3 regions of the Mesorhizobium sp. M0227 genome follow, and region 3 is predicted to be linked to each of the others. Evidence: predicted binding sites of a transcription regulator. Region 3 holds the regulator's gene; each other region holds the start of a gene.
What was found. Region 3 encodes LexA, which represses DNA repair genes until DNA is damaged. Its sites were predicted from a motif close to TGTTCNNNNTGTGTTCNG; they were not measured.
Positions count from the first base shown of each region.

Region 1: NKJ00_RS29435 (ImuA family protein) is a predicted target of LexA. The motif match lies at 2,548-2,565, and genes of this name have one in related genera.
Region 2: uvrA (excinuclease ABC subunit UvrA) is a predicted target of LexA. The motif match lies at 1,897-1,914, and genes of this name have one in related genera.

Region 1 covers NZ_JAMYSJ010000037.1:7,636-15,204, reverse strand. The annotation lists gene NKJ00_RS29445 (error-prone DNA polymerase) at 1-74, opposite strand, end outside; gene NKJ00_RS29440 (DUF6504 family protein) at 71-1,546, opposite strand; gene NKJ00_RS29435 (ImuA family protein) at 1,488-2,525, opposite strand; gene NKJ00_RS29430 (metallopeptidase family protein) at 2,709-3,131, shown strand; gene NKJ00_RS29425 (TetR/AcrR family transcriptional regulator) at 3,162-3,848, opposite strand; gene NKJ00_RS29420 (hypothetical protein) at 4,024-4,710, shown strand; gene NKJ00_RS29415 (DUF1737 domain-containing protein) at 4,697-4,903, opposite strand; gene NKJ00_RS29410 (HpcH/HpaI aldolase/citrate lyase family protein) at 4,955-5,845, opposite strand; gene NKJ00_RS29405 (DUF4153 domain-containing protein) at 6,372-7,569, shown strand, end outside.
Region 2 covers NZ_JAMYSJ010000031.1:49,357-56,925, reverse strand. The annotation lists gene uvrA (excinuclease ABC subunit UvrA) at 1-1,747, opposite strand, end outside; gene NKJ00_RS27985 (hypothetical protein) at 2,462-2,752, opposite strand; gene NKJ00_RS27980 (ATP-dependent Clp protease proteolytic subunit) at 2,841-3,446, opposite strand; gene NKJ00_RS27975 (SRPBCC family protein) at 3,471-3,974, opposite strand; gene NKJ00_RS27970 (ArsR/SmtB family transcription factor) at 3,971-4,285, opposite strand; gene NKJ00_RS27965 (single-stranded DNA-binding protein) at 4,512-5,033, shown strand; gene NKJ00_RS27960 (OsmC family protein) at 5,151-5,576, shown strand; gene NKJ00_RS27955 (MarC family protein) at 5,604-6,233, opposite strand; gene NKJ00_RS27950 (hypothetical protein) at 6,380-6,910, opposite strand; gene NKJ00_RS27945 (helix-turn-helix transcriptional regulator) at 6,997-7,569, shown strand, end outside.
Region 3 covers NZ_JAMYSJ010000022.1:26,802-34,370, reverse strand. The annotation lists gene NKJ00_RS24325 (AMP-binding protein) at 1-1,487, shown strand, start outside; gene kynA (tryptophan 2,3-dioxygenase) at 1,484-2,320, shown strand; gene kynU (kynureninase) at 2,400-3,647, shown strand; gene lexA (transcriptional repressor LexA) at 4,060-4,800, shown strand; gene NKJ00_RS24305 (ComEC/Rec2 family competence protein) at 4,794-7,244, opposite strand; gene gltX (glutamate--tRNA ligase) at 7,346-7,569, shown strand, end outside.

The DNA.
Region 1 (7,569 bases), on a different contig from region 3:
GAGGCGCCGCGCAGGAAGGAGAAATTCGACTGGATGCCGAACTCGGCATAGGGGATGACGGTCAGCGCGTTCATGCGAAGACACCATGCATGAACCAGCGCGGCGGGACCTGCGTGTTGCCATAAAGACCTTGCCGGTAGAGCCAATAGCGGCGGCCGTCGGCGTCCTCGATACGGAAATAGTCGCGGGTTGACGTGATCGGGTCGCTCGCTGCCTCGCGCCACCATTCGGCGGCGATGCGTTCCGGCCCTTCGGCGCGCGTGACCCGGTAGAGCGCGCGCCGCCAGCGGAAGTTCAGCGGTGGTCCTTCCGGCATTTCAGTGGCCGGCACATCGATGGGTTCGGGCGAGCGGAACAGCCGGATCGGCCGTTCCGGCGGAAATATGGTTTTTGGTGCCTGCAGCCTGTCCGGCTTCTTCGGCGGCGTGGTCCGGCGTGGCGCTTCGGTGAAGGGGATCGTGGCGACGGCACGCTCCGGCAGATGGCTTTCGACCGCGACCGGCCGGAGAACCGCGCCCTCGCCGAGCCGGGCGCGGATGCGGTCGGCGAACAGCGCGATGTCGGCACCGTCGTCGGCCGTTTCGCCAGTCAGATCGGCCTGCTGCATGTCGAAGGTGGCTGCCGCCAGCACCGAAAGCCGCACCAAGTCGAAGCCATAACCGGCATCGATATCCTGTTCGAGCGCGGCCAGCCGCTCATGGAACAGTTTCTGGATCAGCATGGGTTCGCGCATCGGCCGCGAGGTGCCGAGCGCGATGCGGCTGACGGCGCCGTCGACCCGAAAGAGCAGCAGCGCCAGTGTCCTGGCACCCTCGCCGCGGCGCTCGAGATCGGTTTTCAAGGTCGCCGCCAGCATGCCCACCAGCCGTTCGATGTCCTCGGTCAGGGTGATGGGTTCGGCGAGGTGGCGTTCGACCGAAAGCGGCGCGACGGGAAGGCGCGGCGAGACTGCCTCGTCGAGGCGGCCAAGCGCCTGATCGAGGCGCAGGAGCAGCAAGGTGCCAAAGCGGCGGGCGAGCGGCGCGCGCGGTGCCGCCATGACGGCGCCCGCCGTGCGCAGGCCGACGCTTTCCAGGCTGGTGCGGGTCGCCGGTTCGATGCGCAGCGCGGCCAGCGGCAGGGGTGCCAGCAGCGCTTCCTCCTCGCCTGACACAACGATGCGGTCGCCGCAAAACCGTGCCGCCGCCCAGGCCGCGCCCGGCGTCGCGGCAAGCCCGGCACGGACATCGAAACCCTGATGGAAGAAGCGCGACAGGATGTCGTCCAGCATGGCACGTTCGCCGCCGAACAGATGGGTGCAGCCGGTGACGTCGAGAAACAGGCCGTCCGCGCCATCCAGCGCCACCAGCGGGGTGTAGCGGTCGCACCAGTCGGCAAGGCCTTCGAGCAGGCGGCGGTCGGCTTCCGGATCGGCCTCGACGATGTCGATCGACGGATGCATGGCGCGCGCATCGGCGATGCCCATGTCGCGCTTCAGGTGCAGCGCCTCAGCCCGCTCGTCGAGGGCCGAGATGCGCTGTGCGTTGCGGTCGCGATGGCTGATCACGAGCGGCGGGTGAGATGGGTGATCCGACGGCCGGGAACGCCAGGACCGCCCCAGACGCTGGCGCAGGACCCTTTCCGCCGCCAGATAGGGAAACCACAGGGACAGGATTCTTTGGCCGGTTTCTTCCCCCACCTGCTCTTTCGTCGCCCGCTCTTTCGTCGAATGCGCATTCATCGGGATTCCACTCCAGTGTGAATTGTCCAGGCAGGGCCGTGCGGCTCTTGCCGATGGTGAGGGTGAAGGCCGGGCGGCCGATCGAGCCGGCCAGCGGCCCGGCGATGGTGTCGCGCGGCACCGCCGGTGCCGACGTGACGATGAGGCGGACGGGTGCCGCCGTCGGTTCGGGCTCGGCCGCCTGCCGCAGCAGGAACACCGGGCGGCCGGCCGCTTGCGCCCTTGCATGCAGCCGGCGTGTCGCGGTCAGGTCAAGCCGCTGCGGATTGCCGCGAATTTCGAGGATGACCGCGGCGAGCGCCGTCATCCGGGCCGCCTCCTCGGCGACCCACAGCGCATCGACAAGTCTCGGTGCCTCGGAAAACAGCAATTGCTCCGGCTCGATGCCGAACGAGGCGTGAAGCCCCCTGGCATAGGGAAAGCCGGCCTCGCGAAAGATCTCCGATGTGCCAATCCACAGCACCGGCAGCCCCGGCGTTTGCTTGAGGATCAGGCTTGTGAGCGACAAAGCGAAGCCGGCGACGGCCCCGGCATCGCGGGTTTGCGTGCCATGGATTTCGCTCAGGGCGGCCTTCGGCAGGCCGCCGCTCAGGGCGGCGTCGAGGCGCTCGACGCCAACAGGCAGGAACGCATCCGGCAACGCCGCGGCAATGCCACGCCGGACGATTGTGAGATCGGTGTTGACGTCGGCATCAAAGGGCGCGGCGGCCGGCGCAGCCAAGCGCTCGGGCAGCGTTCCCTCGATTTTCGCGATCTGGCGGCGCAGGGCAAAAACAGTCTCCCGCGCCACAGCGGTCATCGCCATGACGGTCAGCTTCCACTCACATTGTTCCTGTTATGTTCTCTATAGATTCCAGAGCGCATCCCAAGAGTCAAGCAGACACATAGGGAATTTATTCCTCTCGGCATGGATGGCGCAGGCGCATCGGCCCGTGTCATTTGCCGATTACGGTGCGAAAGCCTATATGCCGGGATCAAAGGACAAAGCATGGCCCGCATCTACAAGACCCGCACCTGGCACGACGAACTCTCGCCCTCGATGGACGAAATGGAGTTCCTGGCGCTGGAGGCGTACGCCCATCTGCCGGAGGATTTTCGCAAGCTGACCGGCGAGATCGTCATCCAGATCGCCGAATTCCCGACCGACGAGATCATGGACGATCTGTCGCTAGAAACGCCGTTCGACCTGCTCGGCCTGTTTGAGGGACGCGGCATCGCCGAGCGCTGGAATCCGCAGACCGGCGAAGGCCCGAACCGGATCACGCTCTACCGCCGCGCCATCCTCGACTACTGGTCCGAGAACGAAGAGACGCTGGGCGACATCGTCACCCACGTGCTGATCCACGAGATCGGCCACCATTTCGGCCTGTCGGACGATGATATGGAGAAGATCGAAGAGGCGGCGGAATAGCTGGTTCTGCGTCGCGTGAAATGTCCATTCCTATCCAGTCGGTCCAGAACCCAGCGGCGGCAAGGGTTTCTGGGATCTCGCTTCAGATAGGTTGGTCATTCGGCTGATGAAAAGATGCAGCGCCTTGCGCACGGCGAGCGATGGCGGCTCGGACGGATGCCACTCCGGAAAATGACCATCAACCACCATTCGTGCCAACCCATAGACAAAGGCACGAGCGGCAAGAACCAGATGATCGAAATCCGCGTTCGCAGCCAGTTGACCCTGGTGTTGCGCTTGGGTCAGCAGGTCGATCATCTTCCGGCGAATGGCCTCATTCTGACCGCGAAGACTGTCCGACGCGTCGAAATCAATCAGGGTTCGGGAACTGATGATCTGGAAATGCGTGGGATTGGCGATCGCCCATTCCAGATAGCCTTGTCCGATTGCTTCGAAGGCCACGATGGGATCCGCGCTGTCGACTGCTGAAAGTGCATTGGCAACGGCCTCTGTCAGCCGGTTCATGGCCTGTTCGGCGACCGCGGTCAGCAGCGCTGTTTTCGACTGAAAATGCCGGAAGGGGGCGCCGGGGGAAACGCCGGCCCGCTTTGCGGCTTCGCGCACGCTTACATTGTCGGGGCCGCCTTCCTCGACAAGTTGAATTGCAGCATCGATCAACGTGTCCCGCAAATGGCCATGGTGGTAGCCGGTGCGGTGAGGCGTCTTGGCGTTTGCCATCTCTTCTCCTTCGTTTTCGTTCCGGAGGCCTGCTTCACGCATCTGTAGCACGATCCGCGATTTATGTAATCACTGTTTACAATGCAGGCAAGAGCATGTAAGCAGTGATTACAGATGGGATCGGAACAAGCCTGCGGTCTTCGCGGCTCCCGTTTTCCCGGATGAGGAAACGAAGATGCTTGCCAGAACCGCCGAACCCCGCCGTCCGCAATCGCTCATTTCGCTGAGGAGTTCAGCCGAAGAACCTCAGCGCAAAGAGAATTCCACGACCATCCAGTCGAGCGCGGCTGTGCCCAGCGCTACGCTTTATCGGCTTGCCTCCGCGGCCGGCGTCGGAAGCGCGCTTATTCTCCTGGTCAACGCGGCCAAACGCAGCTCGCTCATCGCGACCACCGATCTGACGCAACTTCTCGCACCGGTCGCCGAGATATTGGCGCTTGGTCTTGTCGTCGGCCTGTTTCTTGCGTTTGGCCGGCGCGCGGGCCTGTTCGGCACCATCGCGTTTGTCATCAACTTCGTTGCACTGGCAAGTTTGGTCGGTGTGGAAGTGGTGATCAATCTGGTATTTTCGAAACTTCCGCTGACAACCATCATCGAGCTGCGCGCCGGCCCTCTCGGACTGGCTTTGGTCGTCAGTTCGTTCCTTTTTCTGCTTGGGACACTTGCGTTTGTAATCTCTCTTGTCGTTGCAAGAGGCGTTCCGCGCATTCCACTCGCCCTCTATTTCATTGGCGCAGTGCCTATCGCGCTCCGTGCGTTCGTGCCGGAGTGGGCTCTTGACCTGGGCCTGGTGACGCTTGCGGCAGCCATCGCCTGGCTGGCCGGCTGGCTGTGGATGCGAGCGGAGCCTACCAGTCGCTGAGCTTCGTATCGGGTCCGTATTCCTGGCCGTCTATATCCTTGACCACGGCCTGGCCGCAACGCATCGCTTTGGCCTTCTTGTCGTAGGCATAGGTCGGCGAGCCGAACAGGTGCCAGCCCTTGTTCAGCGCCGCCGTCACCTTGTGGCAGAAGCTGGCATCGTCCGGAGCGGACAGAAAGCGGTAGAGTTTCATTGTTCAATTCCTGTCGTGAGTAGCTATAGCTCGCCCGCATCCATCGAGCATTTATGACCCGATGGCGGCTGCCTTCGCCAGCAGTTTTTCGGCCTGCGCCAAGTGCAGCCGCTCGACCATCCTGCCGTTCAGCGCGATCACGCCCTTGCCGGCATTTTCCGGCAGCGCGAAGGCTTCCTTCACCGAGCGCGCCTCGGCCACCGCTTCCATGGACGGCGCAAAGGCTCGGTTCGCGGCTTCGATCTGGGCCGGGTGGATAAGGCTCTTGCCGTCGAACCCCATGGCTGCGGCTTCCGCGCATTCATGTGTGAAAGCGTCGAGGTCACGAAAATCGTTGGAGACGCCGTCGAGCATGTCGATGCCGCCGGCGCGCGCGGCCAGCACCATCTGCATCAGCCATGGCACGAGGTAGCGTCGATCAGGCGTTGCCAGAATGCCGGTCTCCTTGACCAGATCATTCGTTCCGGCAACGAAACAATTTAGCCGCGAGGCCGGATCACGGCCAAGCTCGGCGATGGCGCCGATGTTGAGCAGCGCCTTGGGCGTCTCGATCATCGCCCATAGTTTCACGCTATCGGGGACAAAATTGTCGTCAAGCACATCGCCGGCCTCGAGCAGGTCGCGCGGCGTGTCGACCTTGGGCAGAAGGATGCCGTCGGGCTCACAGCTTGCGGCAGCCAGCAGGTCGTCGGCGCCCCATTCGCTTGATATCGCATTGATGCGCACGATCATCTCGCAGCGTCTGCCAATATGGCTGGCAACGGGATGGCCGGCGAAAATGCTGGCCAGTTTTTCGCGGGCAGTGATCTTGTCGGCCGGAGCGACGGCGTCTTCCAGGTCGATGATGATTGCGTCGCAGGCAAGCTGCGCGATCTTGGCCAAGGCCTTGTCATTGGAGGCCGGGATGTAGAGCACGGAGCGGCGCGGGCGATAGGTTTCCATGGGTGATCTATGCCGCCTGCGGGCGGTCGAGGCAAGCGCCCGACTTGTACCTGAGGCGAGCCAATCGCGAAAGCTGGTGCTGCCCCTCACCGTCCTGCCGGACATCCCCGTAAACGGGGCGAGAGTAGCTGGCCGGAACGCCGGCGCCTTTCTTGCGACGCTGGAGATTGGCGAAACCGGAGATAAGAGCATCCCTCGCCCCGTTTACGGGGAGAGGATGCCGGCAGGCAGGCGAGGGGCAGCGCCCACGTTAGAAAGATGGCGAATTCAACCTCAATTGCCTGCACGAAAACTGCACATGCCTGCGGAAAACCTCCTCGCATCCGCCCCACCCTTTCCCCGTCGGCCTGACAAACAGGCGGCATGCAAAAGCGAGCAAAACCCTATTGGTTCCTGCCTCACCGGCTGCGCAGCGAAGGCTGGTGGCTGGCCGATCGCCGCGCGCGAACGCCACGGCGATCCTCATTCCCTTTGTCCGCAGAACCCCGCCGGCAATCCGGCCGGACGCCATCAGGAAGGCCAGGTCATGATATCCTTCTTCACCGCCGCGCCAGGCTATTGCACCCGCTTCGGGGTCGCCATCCTGCTGGCAGCACTTGCGGATTCTCTCTTTTATGGCCAACCCGCCGGCATCACGGTTTTCCTGTTTGCCACCCTGATTGCCGCCGCGGTGGTCGCCGTGCATCCCGCAGCCTTCAGCGACGGCAGGGTCTGGCTCAAGCCCGCCGCCCTGCTTGTCGCGCTGCTGCCGCTCGCCGAGAACATCAGTGCCTTGTCGGTCTCGATCGCGCTGGCGGCGCTGACCGTCTTTGCGCTTTCGCTGAGCGGGCGGCTGCGGCACAGCATCGCGCGTATTGCCGGCCAGATCGCGCTGTTCGGGCTGGCGGCGCCGTTCCGCTTCGCCAATGATTTCATCCGCTGGCGCAAGACGGCGCGCCGGTTCGGCCGACGGCGCATCCGGCTGGCGGCGATCGCCGTCTGGGTGATGCCGCTGACGCTGGGTGCGGTCTTCCTGGCGCTGTTCGGCGCCGCCAATCCGGTGATCGACTACTGGCTGTCGCTGATCGACCTCGTGAGGCTGCTCGATCTTATCCAACTGGCGCGGATTGCCTTCTGGCTGTTCGTGCTAGCTGCTGTCTGGGCTTTTCTGCGGCCGCGCCTGCCGCGCCTGGTTCGTCGCATCCCGCACGCGGCGCCGGCCGTCAGCGCTCAAGCCGACAAAACCGTCACCACCATCGAAGACATCCTGTTCGGCAAGGCCGCCATCCTGCGCGCCCTGATCGTCTTCAACGTCCTGTTTGCGCTGCAGACGGCGCTCGACGCCACCTATCTGTGGGGCGGGGCGGCCCTTCCCGACGGGCTGAGCTACGCGGCCTACGCGCATCGTGGCGCCTATCCCTTGATGGTCACTGCGCTGCTTGCCGCCGGCTTCGTGCTGGCAGCGCTGCGGCCAGGCAGCGAGACATCGGCCGATCCGCTCATCCGCCGGCTGGTCTATGCCTGGGTGGCGCAGAACATCATGCTGGTCATTTCGTCGATCCTGCGGCTCGACCTCTATGTCGGCATCTATGCATTGACCTACTGGCGCGTCGCCGCCTTCGTCTGGATGGGGCTGGTCGCATCGGGGCTTGCCCTGATCATCGCCCGCATCGCACTGGGAAAATCCAACGAATGGCTGCTGTCCGCCAATCTTCTGACGTTATCTCTGGCGCTTTATGCCGGCT
Region 2 (7,569 bases), on a different contig from region 3:
CCATGTCGACGACATAGTCGGCATGCAGGATGGCGTCCTCGTCATGCTCGACGACGATCACCGTGTTGCCGATGTCGCGCAGATGCTTCAGCGTATCGAGCAGACGGGCATTGTCGCGCTGGTGCAGGCCGATCGATGGCTCGTCCAGCACATAGAGCACACCGGTAAGACCCGAGCCGATCTGCGACGCCAGCCGGATGCGCTGGCTCTCGCCGCCCGACAGCGTGCCGGAATTGCGCGACAGCGTCAGATAGTCGAGCCCGACATCGTTGAGGAAGCGCAGCCGCTCGCGGATCTCCTTCAAGACCCGCACCGCGATCTCGTTCTGCTTGTCGTTGAGCGACGCAGGCAGGTCGGTGAACCACTGGTCGGCCTTGCGGATGGAAAGTTCGGTGACTTCGCCGATGTGCTTGCCGGCGATTTTCACCGCCAGCGACTCGGGCTTCAGCCGATAGCCCTTGCAGACCGGGCAAGGCGTCGCCGACATGAAGCGCTCGATTTCCTCGCGCATCCAGGCGGATTCAGTCTCTTTCCAGCGCCGCTCGAGATTGGGGATGACCCCTTCGAAAGTCTTTGTCGTCTTGTAGGAGCGCAGGCCGTCATCATACTGGAAGGTGATCTCGCGCTCGCCGGTGCCGCGCAGAATGGCTTCCTGGGCCTCTTCGGTCAGGTCTTTGAACTTGTCGCCGAGCTTGAAGCCATAGGCCTTGCCCAGCGCTTCCAGCGTCTGCGCGTAATAGGGTGAGGTCGACTTCGCCCACGGGCTGACGGCGCCGTCGCGCAGCGAGATGTTCTCGTCCGGCACGATCAGATTGCCATCGATGGCGCGCTGGCTGCCGAGACCGTCGCAGGTCGGGCAGGCGCCGAACGGGTTGTTGAACGAGAACAGCCGCGGTTCGATTTCCGGAATGGTGAAGCCGGAGACCGGGCAAGCGAACTTTTCCGAGAACAGGATGCGCTCATGCGTCTCGTTCTTCGACTTGTTGACCGAATCCTCGCCGGTCTGGCTGGCATCGAGCGGCTTGTCGGCGAATTCGGCGACCGCCAGCCCATCGGCCAGCTTCAGGGCGGTCTCGATGGAATCGGCAAGCCGCGTCGCCAGATCGCCGCGCACGACGATGCGGTCGACGACGACGTCGAGGTCATGCTTGTACTTCTTGTCCAGCGCCGGCACGTCGGCGATTTCGTAGAAGACGCCATCGACCTTGACGCGCTGAAAGCCCTTTTTTTGCAACTCCAGCAATTCCTTGCGGTATTCGCCTTTGCGGCCGCGCACCATCGGCGCCAGGATGAACAGGCGCGTGCCTTCCTCGATCGCCAGTACGCGGTCGACCATCTGCGAAACCGTCTGGCTCTCGATCGGCAGGCCGGTGGCCGGCGAATAGGGGATGCCGACGCGCGCAAAAAGCAGCCGCATATAGTCGTAGATCTCGGTGACGGTGCCGACCGTCGAACGCGGGTTCTTCGAGGTGGTCTTCTGCTCGATGGAAATGGCGGGCGACAGGCCGTCGATCTGGTCGACGTCAGGCTTCTGCATCATCTCAAGGAATTGCCGCGCGTAGGCCGACAGGCTTTCGACGTAGCGGCGCTGGCCTTCGGCATAGATCGTGTCGAAGGCAAGCGATGACTTGCCGGACCCCGACAGGCCGGTCATGACAATCAGGCTGTCACGCGGCAAGTCGAGATCGACATTCTTCAGATTGTGTTCGCGCGCCCCGCGAATGGAAAGATATTTATGGTCGGCCATAGCCGGTCGCCGCCTCAGAATCTGGAATTTCCTGGAATGGCGGGTTTTCCCGGCCATCCCCTATGTAGGTAGTTTTGCCGCCACGTCGAGAGACGCCACAATTCCCGACCAAAGCGTTTAACCGTCTTTCGCGTGAACGGGCAAGCGGAAAGAACAAAGGCCGAACACGCTCCTGACAAAGCTGTGCAAAAGCTGACCTGCACGTAACCTCCCGGCGATCACATTTTTCGGTAACCGGCTATTGATGGTTGACGCCACCAGCTGACGGGAGCAGTCTCCAGCAGTCAACGAAGACGGCCGTCTTTCGATGGCCTCGCCGCCCAAAGGCGGCCTGCGAGACGCCGCAGGCATTTGCGATTTGTGCTTCGTGACGACAACGTCGCAATGGACAAAGGAGCGGAGCTATGACGCCACCGGATCGTCCCATAGGGTTCCAGTTGTTACTGGAGCGGCGGCAGGCATAAGTGCCAGGGTTTAGCGTTTTCGCCACCCGACAAACCGTGACCTGCCATATCCCCGTAAAAATCAGAGACTGTTAGTCGGATCGTCGGTTGAACGCCGCGTTGCATCCGAAATCAAATGCCGGCAGTACACTCCCGGTAGAGATTGGATTTGAGATCCAAAAAGGCCCCGTCCGTTTGCGCAAAGCACGGCGGGGCCGTTTTCATGTGCGGATTGTCTGTTTGGCGCAACGCAGCACGCGCCGACAGACTGTCAGTGGCGCGGCGGCCCGATCGAGCCGGCGCCGACATCGACGGTGATGCTGCCGGAAATCCTGACATCCGTATCGCCGATCTTGAACTGGCCGTTGCCGGGAAACGCGTCGTCGGACTCCGGAGCCGGCTTGGCGATGCGGTAGTCACCGGTTACGCCGGGCAGGGCGCCTTTTTGCGTTGACGGCGAACTGTCTTCGGCAAGTGCCGCGCCGCTGGTGAGGCCCCCAATGGCGAGCGCTATAACGGCGATGACGCGGTGCAATGATCTGGACTGATGAGTGTCGGTCATCCCAAGACTATAGTGGCGCGCCGCCGATGGAACCAGACCGGCATCGTCAAATCTTCGACAGCCGGACGTACTCCGATCCGGCCCTGGCTCACGCCGCCTTTTTTCGCGTGTCGAAAACATGGTCGACGATGCCCCATGCCTGGGCCTCGCGGGCGGTCATGAAGTGGTCGCGGTCCAGCGTGCGCTCGACCTCTTCATAGCTGCGGCCGCAATGCTGCGCGTAGAGTTCGGCCATGTGCCGTTTCGTCCGGCCGATGCGCTCGGCATGGCGCTGGATGTCGGAGGCCTGGCCCTGGAAGCCGCCCAGCGGCTGGTGCAGCAGGATGGTGGCGTTCGGCAGGGAAATTCGGCGCCCCGGTGTGCCTGCCATCAGCAGGAACGAGCCCATCGATGCGGCAAAGCCCATGCATACGGTCGACACCGGGCAGCTGATGTATTGCATTGTGTCGTAGATGGCGAAGCCGCTGGTGACCACGCCGCCCGGCGAGTTGATGTAGAGCGAGATCTCCTTGTCGGGATTGTCCGATTCCAGCGACAGAAGCTGCGCGCAGACCAACGCCGAGATGTCGTCGTTGATCTCACCGTTGATGAAGATGATGCGCTCGCGCAGCAGCCGCGAAAAGATGTCGAAGGCGCGCTCGCCGCGGCTCGATTGCTCGATAACCATCGGCACCAGACTGGCAACACCGCTCATTATCTCTCTCCGTCCGTTTTGTTTTCAGGCCGCGCGAAGCAGGAGGCGAGGCGTGTTTGCGGCGATTGGCTTAGATGACCTGTTTGCACCGAGCGAAACCCGGCAGCCGGCGCCTGCCATGGCGACGGCAGGCATGGCCTTGCGGGCAAAGCCGTCATGGACGACACGCAGATGCGTGCCGCCGGAAACGGTTCGGGCAAGTGTGAAGGTGACAATGCTGTCCAATGGGCTGTCGAGCGGATCCTGCCGCGCGGCGTCGCCTGGCTGCTCCCGCCAGGAATAGCGCAGCAGCTTCTCGGGATCGGCGTCGAGGATTTCGCATTCGATCGACGCGCCCGTTCCGGCGAAGGCAAAACGGTTGCCGATCTCGGGTCTCATGTCGTTCGGCATCATCCAGGCGGCCAGCAATTCCGGTACGGTCAGGGCCCGCCATACCTTTTCCGGCGGCTCGGCAAGCTCGTACTCGAACTCGAGCGCATCCGGGGCGTCGCTTTGACCGTTGTTGGTCGTTGATCCCGCCTTCTTCATTGATCCATGTCCTTCAAAACCGCCTTCAGCCTTTCGATGCGTTCCGGCCAGAAGGTCCGGTAGCGTTCGATCCAGGAGAGCAAGGGGGCGAGCCCCTGCGGATCGGCGCGGTAATAGGCGTTGCGGCCGGCTCGCCGCTCGACCACCAGCCCGGCGCCACGCAGCACCGCCAGATGCTGCGACACCGCGGGCTGCGACACCGTCATCCCGGTGCGCAATTCCGACACGCTCATCTCGCCGGCGGCCAGCCGCTCAAAGACGGCGCGGCGCGTCGGGTCGGCCAGTGCGCGAAAAATCTCTGCTTCGATCATGCCAAAAGCATAAGTGCATACTTATCGATTTGGCAAGCGGTCTTTTCGAGCCCATATGATCGGCTTCGGCATTGCTGCCATTCCTTGACAATAAACAGCGATGCGGATAAGAACGAAAAGGGAACAAAAACCTTGTGGGTAAAGGCAGCCATGGCAAGCGGCGATCGCCTGCAACCTGTAAGGTGCTGCGACAAAAATTTGTTTCGGATGAGCGCGGAGAAATATCATGGCGGGTAGCGTCAACAAGGTCATTCTGGTCGGCAATCTCGGCGCGGATCCCGAAATCCGTCGCCTGAATTCGGGTGAACCGGTCGTCAACATCCGCATCGCCACATCGGAAAGCTGGCGCGACAAGAATTCCGGCGAACGCAAGGAAAAAACCGAGTGGCACAACGTCGTCATCTTCAATGAGGGCATCGCCAAGGTGGCGGAGCAGTATCTGAAGAAGGGCATGAAGGTCTATGTCGAGGGCCAGTTGCAGACGCGCAAATGGCAGGACCAGACCGGTGCCGACAAGTACACGACGGAAGTCGTGCTGCAGAAATTCCGCGGTGAGCTGCAGATGCTAGACGCACGCGGACAGGGCGAGGGCGGTCAGGTCGGCGGCTATACCGGTGGCGGCAGCAGCCGTGGTTCCGATTTCGGCCAGTCCAGCCCGAGCGAAGGCTTCAATCGCGGTGGTGGCGGTGCCAAGAGCGGCGGCGGTGGCGGTTCGTCGCGCGAATTGGATGACGAAATCCCGTTCTGATCGCAACAGTTATGTCAGACACAGTGCCCCGAGAGTCATTCATGGACTTTCGGGGTTTTGCATCATGATTGAGGTTGACCGGGCCGATCAAGGAAATACGGTGAAAGGACGAGTTCGGTGAAAGCACGCGTAAAGTGGGTCGAGGAGCGCACCTTCGTCGGGGAATCCGGCAGCGGTCACAAGGTCGTGCTCGGAACAGCGCACGGATCGGAAGGCAAGACGCCGGGTCCAAGCCCGATGGAGCTGGTGCTGATCGGCACCGGTGGCTGTTCGGCCTATGATGTCGTGCATATCCTCGAAAAAGGCCGCGAGGCGGTCGAGGACTGCGTCGTCGAACTCGACTCCGACCGGGCCGAAACCGAGCCCAGGGTTTTTACACGCATCCATATGCATTTCGTCGTCAAGGGCAGGGCACTCTCCAGCGACAAGGTGAAACGCGCGATCGACCTTTCGATCGAAAAATATTGCTCGGCGTCTGCGATGCTGGCCAAGACCGCGACGATTACCCACGATTTCGAAGTGATCGACACGACTGTGAAATAGGGCCGGCTTCGGCGGCAGCTCGTCGCGTTACCCCGCCATCAGCGCCTTGATGCCATCGGCCACGAATTGCACGGCCAGTGCCGCCAGGATGACGCCAAGCAGCCGGGTCAGGATCGAACGACCAGTCTGGCCGAGGATGCGGTCGATGCGTTCCGACAGCACGAACACCAGATAGGTGATGGCGAGGCAGACGAAGATGATGCCCACCAGGGCGGCCTGCGCGGCAAATCCCTGAAATGAACCGGAAAGCAGCACCGTCGCCGAAATCGCGCCGGGGCCGGCGATCAGCGGGATCGCCAGCGGGAAGGCGGCGATGTTGTGGATCATGTCCTTGGTGATGGCGACGTCGCCGATCTTCTCCTTACGGTCCTGCCGGCGCTCGAACACCATCTCGAAGGCAATGAAGAACAGCAGGAAACCGCCGGCGACGCGGAAGGCCGGCAACGTTATGCCGAACACCGACAGGATCGATGCGCCGGCAACCGCAAACAGCGCCATCACCAGGAAGCCGATGATCGAGGCACGGACGGAAACCTGCTGGCGCTCCTCGCGGTTCATGCCGCGCGTTACGGCCAGGAACAGTGGCGCCAGGCCAGGCGGATCGATGGTCACGAGAATGGTGACGAAGGCGTTGAACAGGCTGTCGAAACTCGGCATCTCTGACCCTCCCGCCGGGCCGTGCCCGGACAGAATATTGGTAGAGCAAAGCCCGGTCGGTGGGAACTGTCAGCGGGAAAGTGGTTGATGCCGGCGCAAAGGATCGCGACGCTTTTATTCTGGGCTGCTGCTGCATTCCTCGGCGATCAAACCTCTCGGCGCGCCAGGAACTCGACTTCCAGCCGCCATGTCGCGCCATTGTCTTGCGAGCGTTCGCCCAGCCATCGGAAGGAGTTTTCGGTGATGCGTGAAAAGCTCCAGCGTACTGAACTGCCGATGCCGTCGGCGCCCACTTGCACGATCGTGTCACCCTCGGCGCGGCCGAGCTGGCGGCTGAAATACTGGTTGCGCGGGTCGCTCCAGAAGATGTGCCAGGCATCCGCGCCGGGATCATAGACGCGCAGCGTCGTGCCATAAAAAGTCCATTTGCCGAGCGAAGGCTGGGAACCAGTGTCCCGCGCGGGCAGGATCCACACGTCCTGAATCGCCCGGCCTTCCAGCACCCAGCCGAAATGCACCTCGCCACGCCCTGTCAGCACCGTACCGTCCTCGAGATGGCGCGAGGCGTTGAAAGTCCAGGCGCCGACGAAGCGGCCGTAAAGGCTCAGTTTTTCGGCAAGCCCTTCGATCGGTCCGGGGCTATGCAGGGCTTCGGCAAACGAGGATTGATCGAACATGGTTGTGGCCTCTTCTTGTCAGGAGACTGGGAGGGAGTAGGCGGTGATGGGGTTCTGGGCTTGGGAAAAATTGCTATATTTCGTCCATGACAGCGACAACGCATACGCTTGCATCCGGCCCCGGCTGGCGCGTGACGGACGTGATCTGCTCGGCCGGCGCTGGCGATCGGCCGTTCGAGGAAGCTCATCAGGATTTCTGTGTGGCCGCCGTCACCAGCGGCACGTTCCGCTACCGCGCGCAACAAGGTACGGCAATGCTGGCGCCCGGCGCCCTCCTGCTCGGCAATCCCGGCACATGTTACGAGTGCGGGCATGAACATGGCAGCGGCGACCGTTGCCTGTCGTTTCATTTCGGGCCGTCCTACCTGGAACGGATCGTGGCTGGCGTGCCGGGCGCCAGGAAGCTGGCCTTCGCCACACCGCGCCTGCCGCCTTTGCCGGTGCTGGCGCCACTGCTGGCCGAGGCGGAAGCCGCGCGCGAGACTGCCGACCTGGATGCCTTCGAGGAACTTTCCCTGCGCATAGCCGGTGCCGCCGCGACGGCTGCCGCCGGAGCCACGCATGTCAGGCGCGCGCCGAGCCGCCGCGATCAGAAACGGGTAGCCGAGGCAGTGCGGCGGATCGAACTGGACGCCGATGGGCCGGTCTCGCTTTCAGCA
Region 3 (7,569 bases):
TCGAAAAAGGTCTCGGCGACCACACCGCCCTCATCGGCAATGGCCGCCGCCGCACCTACAAGGAACTATCCGACTGGACGAACAGGCTGGCCCACGCGCTGGTCGAGAATTACGGAGTCAAGCCGGGCAACCGGGTGCTGATCCGCTCGGCCAACAACCCCGCCATGGTCGCCTGCTGGCTGGCCGCCACCAAGGTCGGAGCCGTGGTCGTCAACACCATGCCGATGCTGCGCGCCGGCGAACTCGCCAAGATCGTCGACAAGGCCGAGATCACCGTCGCGCTCTGCGACACCAGGCTGATGGACGAGATGACCGTGTGCGCCAAGGACAGCGCATTCCTCAAGCAGGTCATCGGTTTCGACGGCACCGCCAACCATGATGCTGAACTCGATCGTGCCGCTCTCGACAAGCCGGTAACGTTCACCGCAGTTGACACCGGCCGCGACGATGTCGCGCTGCTCGGCTTCACCTCGGGCACGACAGGCGTTCCGAAGGCGACGATGCATTTCCACCGCGACCTGCTGATCATCGCCGACGCCTATGCTCGCGAAATCCTGGAGGTGACGCCGGACGACATCTTCGTCGGCTCGCCGCCGCTGGCCTTCACCTTCGGCCTTGGCGGGCTCGCTATCTTTCCGCTGCGCTTCGGTGCGGCGGCGACGCTTCTGGAGCAGGCGACGCCACCCAACATGATCCACATCATCGAGACCTACAAAGCGACGATCTCCTTCACCGCGCCGACCGCCTACCGCGCTATGCTGAAGGCCATGGATGAAGGAGCCGATTTGTCGTCGCTGCGCGTTGCCGTTTCGGCCGGCGAAACCTTGCCCGCTCCGGTTTTCGAAGAGTGGACGAAAAAGACCGGCAAGCCGATCCTCGACGGCATCGGCGCCACCGAAATGCTGCACATCTTCATCTCCAACCGCTTCGATGACATGAGGCCTGCGTCGACCGGCAAGCCGGTGGGCGGCTACGAGGCGCGCATCCTCGACGACGAGATGCGCGAGGTGCCGCGCGGCACGACCGGCAGGCTGGCGGTGCGCGGCCCGACCGGCTGCCGCTACATGGCCGATGACAGGCAGAAGGAATATGTGCGCGACGGCTGGAACCTCACCGGCGACACCTTCACGCAGGACGAGGACGGCTTCTTCCATTTCGCCGCACGCTCCGACGACATGATCGTCAGCGCCGGCTACAACATCGCCGGTCCCGAGGTCGAGGCGGCGCTGCTGGCGCATCCGGACGTCGCCGAATGCGCGGTGATCGGTGCAGAGGACGCCGAACGCGGCCAGATCGTCGAGGCGCATGTCGTGCTGGTGCAGGGCGTCGCGCCCGACGCCCTCACCACCAAGCGCCTGCAGGACCATGTCAAGGCAACGATCGCGCCCTATAAATATCCGCGATCGGTAAAATTCATCGCCGCTCTGCCCAAGACCCAGACCGGAAAGATCCAGCGCTTCCGGCTGCGCACGGAGAAAATCAATTGAGCGAGCCATACGATCCGGCGTCCGAAGGCGCCCAGATGTCGTTCAAGGAGCGCATGTCCTACAGCGACTATCTGCACCTGGAGAAAGTGCTGGAGGCCCAGACGCCGCTGTCATCGGCGCATGACGAGATGCTGTTCATCATCCAGCATCAGACCTCCGAGCTCTGGATGAAGCTCGCTCTGCACGAGATCGGCGCCGCGATCCGCTCGATCCGCGCCGACCGGCTCGAGCCGAGCTTCAAGATGCTGTCGCGCGTTGCGCGCATCTTCGAGCAGCTGAACAATGCCTGGGACGTGCTGCGGACGATGACGCCCAGCGAATACACCGAGTTCCGCGACGCGCTCGGCCAGTCCTCGGGTTTCCAGTCCTGGCAGTATCGCGCCATCGAGTTCATGGCCGGCAACCGAAACCTGGCAATGCTCGGGCCGCACAAGCATCGGCCCGACCTGAGCGGGAAGCTGGAAGCGATCCTGGCCGAGCCGTCGCTCTATGACGAGGCACTGCTGCTTTTGGCGCGCAACGGATTCGACATCGGTGCCGATGCCAGGCGCACGGACTGGCGTGAGACGCGAACCGAGAATGAAGAGGTGCTGGTCGCCTGGCAGACCATCTACCGCGATCCGCAGCGCTACTGGATGTTCTACGAACTGGCCGAGAAGCTGGTCGACTTCGAGGACTACTTCCGCCGCTGGCGCTTCAACCACGTCACCACGGTGGAGCGCATCATCGGCCTGAAACGCGGCACCGGCGGCACGTCGGGTGCTTCGTATCTGAAGAAAATGCTCGAGGTCGTGCTGTTCCCGGAGCTGTGGACGGTCCGCACCCGGCTCTGACGTCGAAATGAAAACAGGCACACCGAGGGGACGCGCTGTGGCGGAAAACCCTTCGCGAACAACCGGGGACTGACCGACCATGAGTGGAATTCCTGATCTCGCCGCAGTCGAAGCGATGGATGCCACGGATCCGCTGCGGGCCATGCGCGACCGTTTCATTCTGCCGGAGGGGATGATCTATCTCGACGGCAATTCACTGGGGGCAGCGTCTCATGCCGTTTTCAGCGAGCTGCAGCAGGCGGCGACCCAAGAATGGGCCCAGGATCTCATCCGAGCTTGGAACACGGCCGGATGGTTCGAGATGCCAATCGAACTCGGCGACCAGCTCGGACGCCTGATAGGAGCCGCGGCCGGCCAGACCGTTGTCTGCGACACGACATCGACCAACATCTACAAGGTGCTGCACGCGGCGATGGAGATGCGGCCCGGCCGGTCGGCCATCGTCGCCGAAGGTGACAGTTTTCCCACCGACCTGTACATCGCCGAAGGCGTGGCCTCGACCCGGGATGGCGTCCTGCTGCGCCTCGCGGGTGTCGACGCGCCGACCATCGAAGAGCTGATCGACGAAAACGTCGCGGTGGTGCTGGTCAATCACGTCAATTACAAATCGGGTGAACTGCGCGACATGGCGGCGCTGACGCGCAAAGCTCATGCGGCCGGAGCGCTGATCGTCTGGGATCTTTGCCACACCGCCGGCGCCCTGCCCGTCGAGCTCGATCACGCAAATGCCGATTTCGCCATCGGCTGCACCTACAAGTACCTCAACGGCGGTCCGGGCGCACCGGCCTTCATCTATGCCGCGCAGCGCCACCACGGCGATATCAGCCAGCCGCTCAGCGGCTGGTGGGGCCATGCGCGGCCCTTTGCCTTCGAACGGGGTTATGTTGCCGGCACCGGCATCCGCCGCTTTTTGTGCGGCACTCAGCCGATCCTGTCGATGCGGGCGCTCAGAGGCGCGCTTGCCATCTGGAATGACGTCGACATGGCGGCATTGCGAAAGAAGAGTGTCGCGTTGACAGAACTGTTCATCCAGCTCGTCGAAGCCAGGTGCGGCGCCTACGGTCTCACGCTGGAGACCACCCGCGACGCGACCAGGCGCGGCAGCCAGGTGTCGTTCCTTCACGATCACGGCTATCAAATCATGCGGGCGCTGATCGAGCGCGGCGTCATCGGTGATTTTCGTGCGCCATCGACCATCCGTTTCGGCTTCACGCCGCTCTATGTCGGCTACAAGGATGTGTGGCTGGCGGTTGAGGTGCTGGAGGATATTCTGCGCACGGGCGCATGGAAGGACCGCCGTTTCGCGGTCAAGGAAGCCGTTACCTGACGCAACGATCCCCGCGATCCACCGCCGCCGCCCTCACTGCCTTGGCAGATGACGGAGGGCTGAATTTCCAGCCACAAATGCCAACAGACGTTGGCGTTTTGGCTCCGTTTCGTTCACGGCAAACGAACGTCCCGAAGATTGATATCGTCCTTTGTGGAGGTCGATAGACTAATAATGCCAAGCCTTGGGTCGAGGATGAGCCACAGGTCATTAACCATAATAATTTCAATGTGAGCAGGCGCATCGCCGTGCCTAGCGCCTGTTGATCGCGACCCGCTGGCAAGCGCCAAATAATTTCAGCAGCCTTAACAAATTCATTAAACTTTAAACGGTTGCAGAACACAACTGGAACAGATAGGGTTTGTTCTGGGTTTGTTTTTCGATTCTGGTTTCAGGTAACCTGGGGGCCGCCATGCTGACGCGCAAGCAACATGAACTGCTGATGTTCATCCATGAACGCCTGAAGGAGAGCGGCATTCCGCCATCCTTCGACGAGATGAAGGAGGCGCTTGACCTTGCCTCCAAATCCGGGATTCATCGGCTGATCACCGCACTTGAGGAGCGCGGCTTTATTCGCCGGTTGCCCAACCGGGCACGCGCGCTGGAAGTGCTGCGATTGCCGGACTCGATCGCGCCCGGTCTCAACGCGGCAAAGAAGTTTTCGCCAAGCGTCATCCAGGGCAGTCTCGGTCAGGGTGGCGCCCTTGGCCGGCAGATCAAGCCGGCGCCTTCGCGGATGCCCTCGCCCGGCAATGATGACGATGCGGTCTCCGCCGTGTCGATCCCGGTCATGGGCCGTATCGCTGCCGGTGTGCCGATCGATGCCATCCAGCATCAGACGCATTCGATCTCGGTGCCGCCGGACATGATCATGGGCGGCGCCCACTATGCGCTGGAGGTCAAGGGAGACTCGATGATCGAGGCCGGTATCTTCGACGGCGACACCGTCATCATCCGCAATGCCGACACGGCGAGCCCCGGCGAGATCATCGTGGCGCTGGTCGATGAAGAGGAAGCGACGCTGAAGCGGTTCCGCCGCAAGGGCGCTTCGATTGCTCTCGAAGCCGCCAATCCGGCCTATGAAACCCGTATTTTCGGCCCGGACAGGGTCAAGGTGCAAGGCAAGCTCGTCGGCCTGATCCGCCGCTACTGAGGCGGCTGTGGGTTGGCCGCTGGCTTCTCCGGTTTCTTGAAGGGTGCCAGCCCCCTTGCCTCACGAGAGTATTTGCGTTGCGTGTGCCAGGGCCGATATGGGCTGTCCACCGCGAAGCTGATCGTCGCCGGCGTGGTCGCCGATTGGCGATCGAAGAAGACCGCGGCACTGCCTTTGCGAGCCAGTTGCCGCTTGGTGATGACGAGAACCAGCGGATTGTGACAGGCGTCATACGCGGTGGCGTCATTGATGACGATCAGCTCGGCGAAGCCGCAGGCTTTCCAGGCGTCCTTGCGGTCCTCGACATAGGCAATGATCGCACCGGACATGTGCCTGGCCACGCAAACGCCTGAGGAGCAATAGAACGGCGATCCCAGCGGCAGATCAACGGCATCCGCGACATCGAATTGCCCATCGCTGTTGTCGAACACCTCTGGCACGACGATGGTTTCTGATGTCAGGGCGCGTTTCCAGTTGTCGACGGTGAATTCGTTCGGCCGTTCCCGGCTGACGGCAAGCTCACCGCCACCGATCGGCAACGCCACCAGCCGGGCGTCTTCCGAGATTAGCACATCCGGCGTGCGCGTATCCGAGACGGTCAGCAAGCCTGCCAGCGCGAATGGCAGAGCAGCGAGCCGCAGCCAAGTTGTCGCCATTGTCGCGATGACCAGGGCAATTGCCACCAACAGGACCGACTGCTGCGAAATCAGCCCGACCCCATCGACAGGCGAACGCTCGGAGATCCAGCCTGATATGGCGATCATCATCGTCAGGCCCTTACCCATCAGGTAGAGAGCCGGCCAATCCAATCCGAAAGGCATCAACAGCGCGCTGGCGACGGCCAGGAACATGACGACGGTGACGATCGGCATTACCGCGAGATTGGCAAACAGGCTGAGCGGCGAGACACGCTGAAAATGCCAGATGGCAAACAGCGTCGTCGCGCTTCCCGCGATGATCGAGGTCATGGCAAGGCCGGTTGCCGCCAGCAGGAATTTTCGCGTCAGGAAACCGGGCACGGATCGCTTTGGCGGCGGCGGTCTTGCTTTTCCCGCGCGGTGATCCGCCCAGCCGGCATAGGCGCCGACCAGAGCCGCGGTCGCGGCGAACGACATCTGAAAACTCGGGCCGACCACCTCATGCGGCGACACCACGATGACGGCGATCGCCGAGATCGCCAGATTGCGCATGGTGAGTGCTGCTCGATCGAACAGCACGGCAATCAGCATCACCGCCAGCATGATGAAGCTGCGCTCGGCGGCAACGACGACTCCCGAGATGATGAGATAGGCCGCGATCGAGAACAGTGCGGCGGCGGCGGCATACTTCTTGACCGGGCGACGCGCGGAAAAGTCGGTAAACAAGGCGAAGGCGCCGCGCAGCAAACCCATGATGGTGCCTGCGACCAGAGCCATGTGCAGTCCCGAAATGGAGATGATGTGGTAGATGCCGGTACGTCGCATCGCCTCATTGATGTCATCGGGAATGCCGGCGCGCACGCCGACGATCAGCGCCGCGGCGATCTCGCCTTCGGCGCCGCCGACGCTCGCCCTGATATGGTCGGCGATGCCTTCACGGGCATTTTCCACGCTAGAGGAAATTCGGGCCGGCAGCGGCATGTCGCCGTCATCGTTGACGACAAGCTTTGGATTGCCGAGAAAGAACCCGCTGCCACCGATGCCGGCAAAGTAGCTGTCGAAGGAGAAGTCATAGCTGTCCGGCCGCACCGGCCCGGTCGGCGGCAAGAGCTTGGCATATCCGGTGATGAGGGAGCCGGCGGTCACGTCAGCCGGGATCTTGCGTGCCGAAAGCCGCACCCGTTCCGGCGCATAGCGCAGTTTCGGTCTTGCGGTCGATGTCACGTCGATGGTCAGCCGGATACGGCCGGTTTCCATCCGGTCGAGCGAGACGACGCGGCCGGTGACTTGCGTCGAAATTTCCGAGCCCAACATTTGTGTGCCCGCACGCCACGTCTCGACCTTGGCAGCAAGCAGTCCTAGGGCGCACAAAAGTGCCGCCATGAAACACAGATGGGTCTTTGGCCATGAGCGCGAGACCAGCGCACAGATCCCCGTCAGAATGACAACCGCGACAGGTCTCGCAAAGTCGGGTTCAGCCGTCAGCGAAAAATAGCCGATCGCTCCGATCGCCAGGCAGACCGGCACCAGCAGGAAGGCCACGCCCCGGTCGAGTTCCAGGCTCGCCGCCGTGTTCACGCTGTGGCGCAGGCGAGGCAGTGATGTCAGGCTGATTTGCCGGCGCACGCGAACGATCCTGCCGGTTTCGGCAACAGGAACAGAGGCGGCGACATCCGCTTGTAACGGCGCTTGGCCGGGATCCGGCAGGAGGGGCGACGGCAATGGCAGAGGCGCAAAGAGGGACCGTTCGCTGACGCCGATGGCAGCGTCCTCGCCCTGATCCGAGCCCCAGCCTCGTCCAGCCATCGGGTCTGCCCCTTGCGCCCTCGACACCCTATGCTACATGAACGCCGGGCGCGCGAAAGTCCGCGCAACCGCACCCGCTTCAGATGGTTTCCGAGAGTTTCATGTCCGACAAGGTCGTCACCCGTTTTGCCCCCTCGCCCACCGGCTATCTGCACATAGGCGGCGCGCGCACGGCGCTGTTCAACTGGCTGTATGCAAAGCACACTGGCGGCACGATGCTGCTGCGCATCGAAGACACCGACCGTGAACGCTCCAATGAAGCCGCGACGGCTGCCATCCTCGACGGGCTTTCCTGGCTTGGCCTGAGCTGGGACGGCGAGCCGGT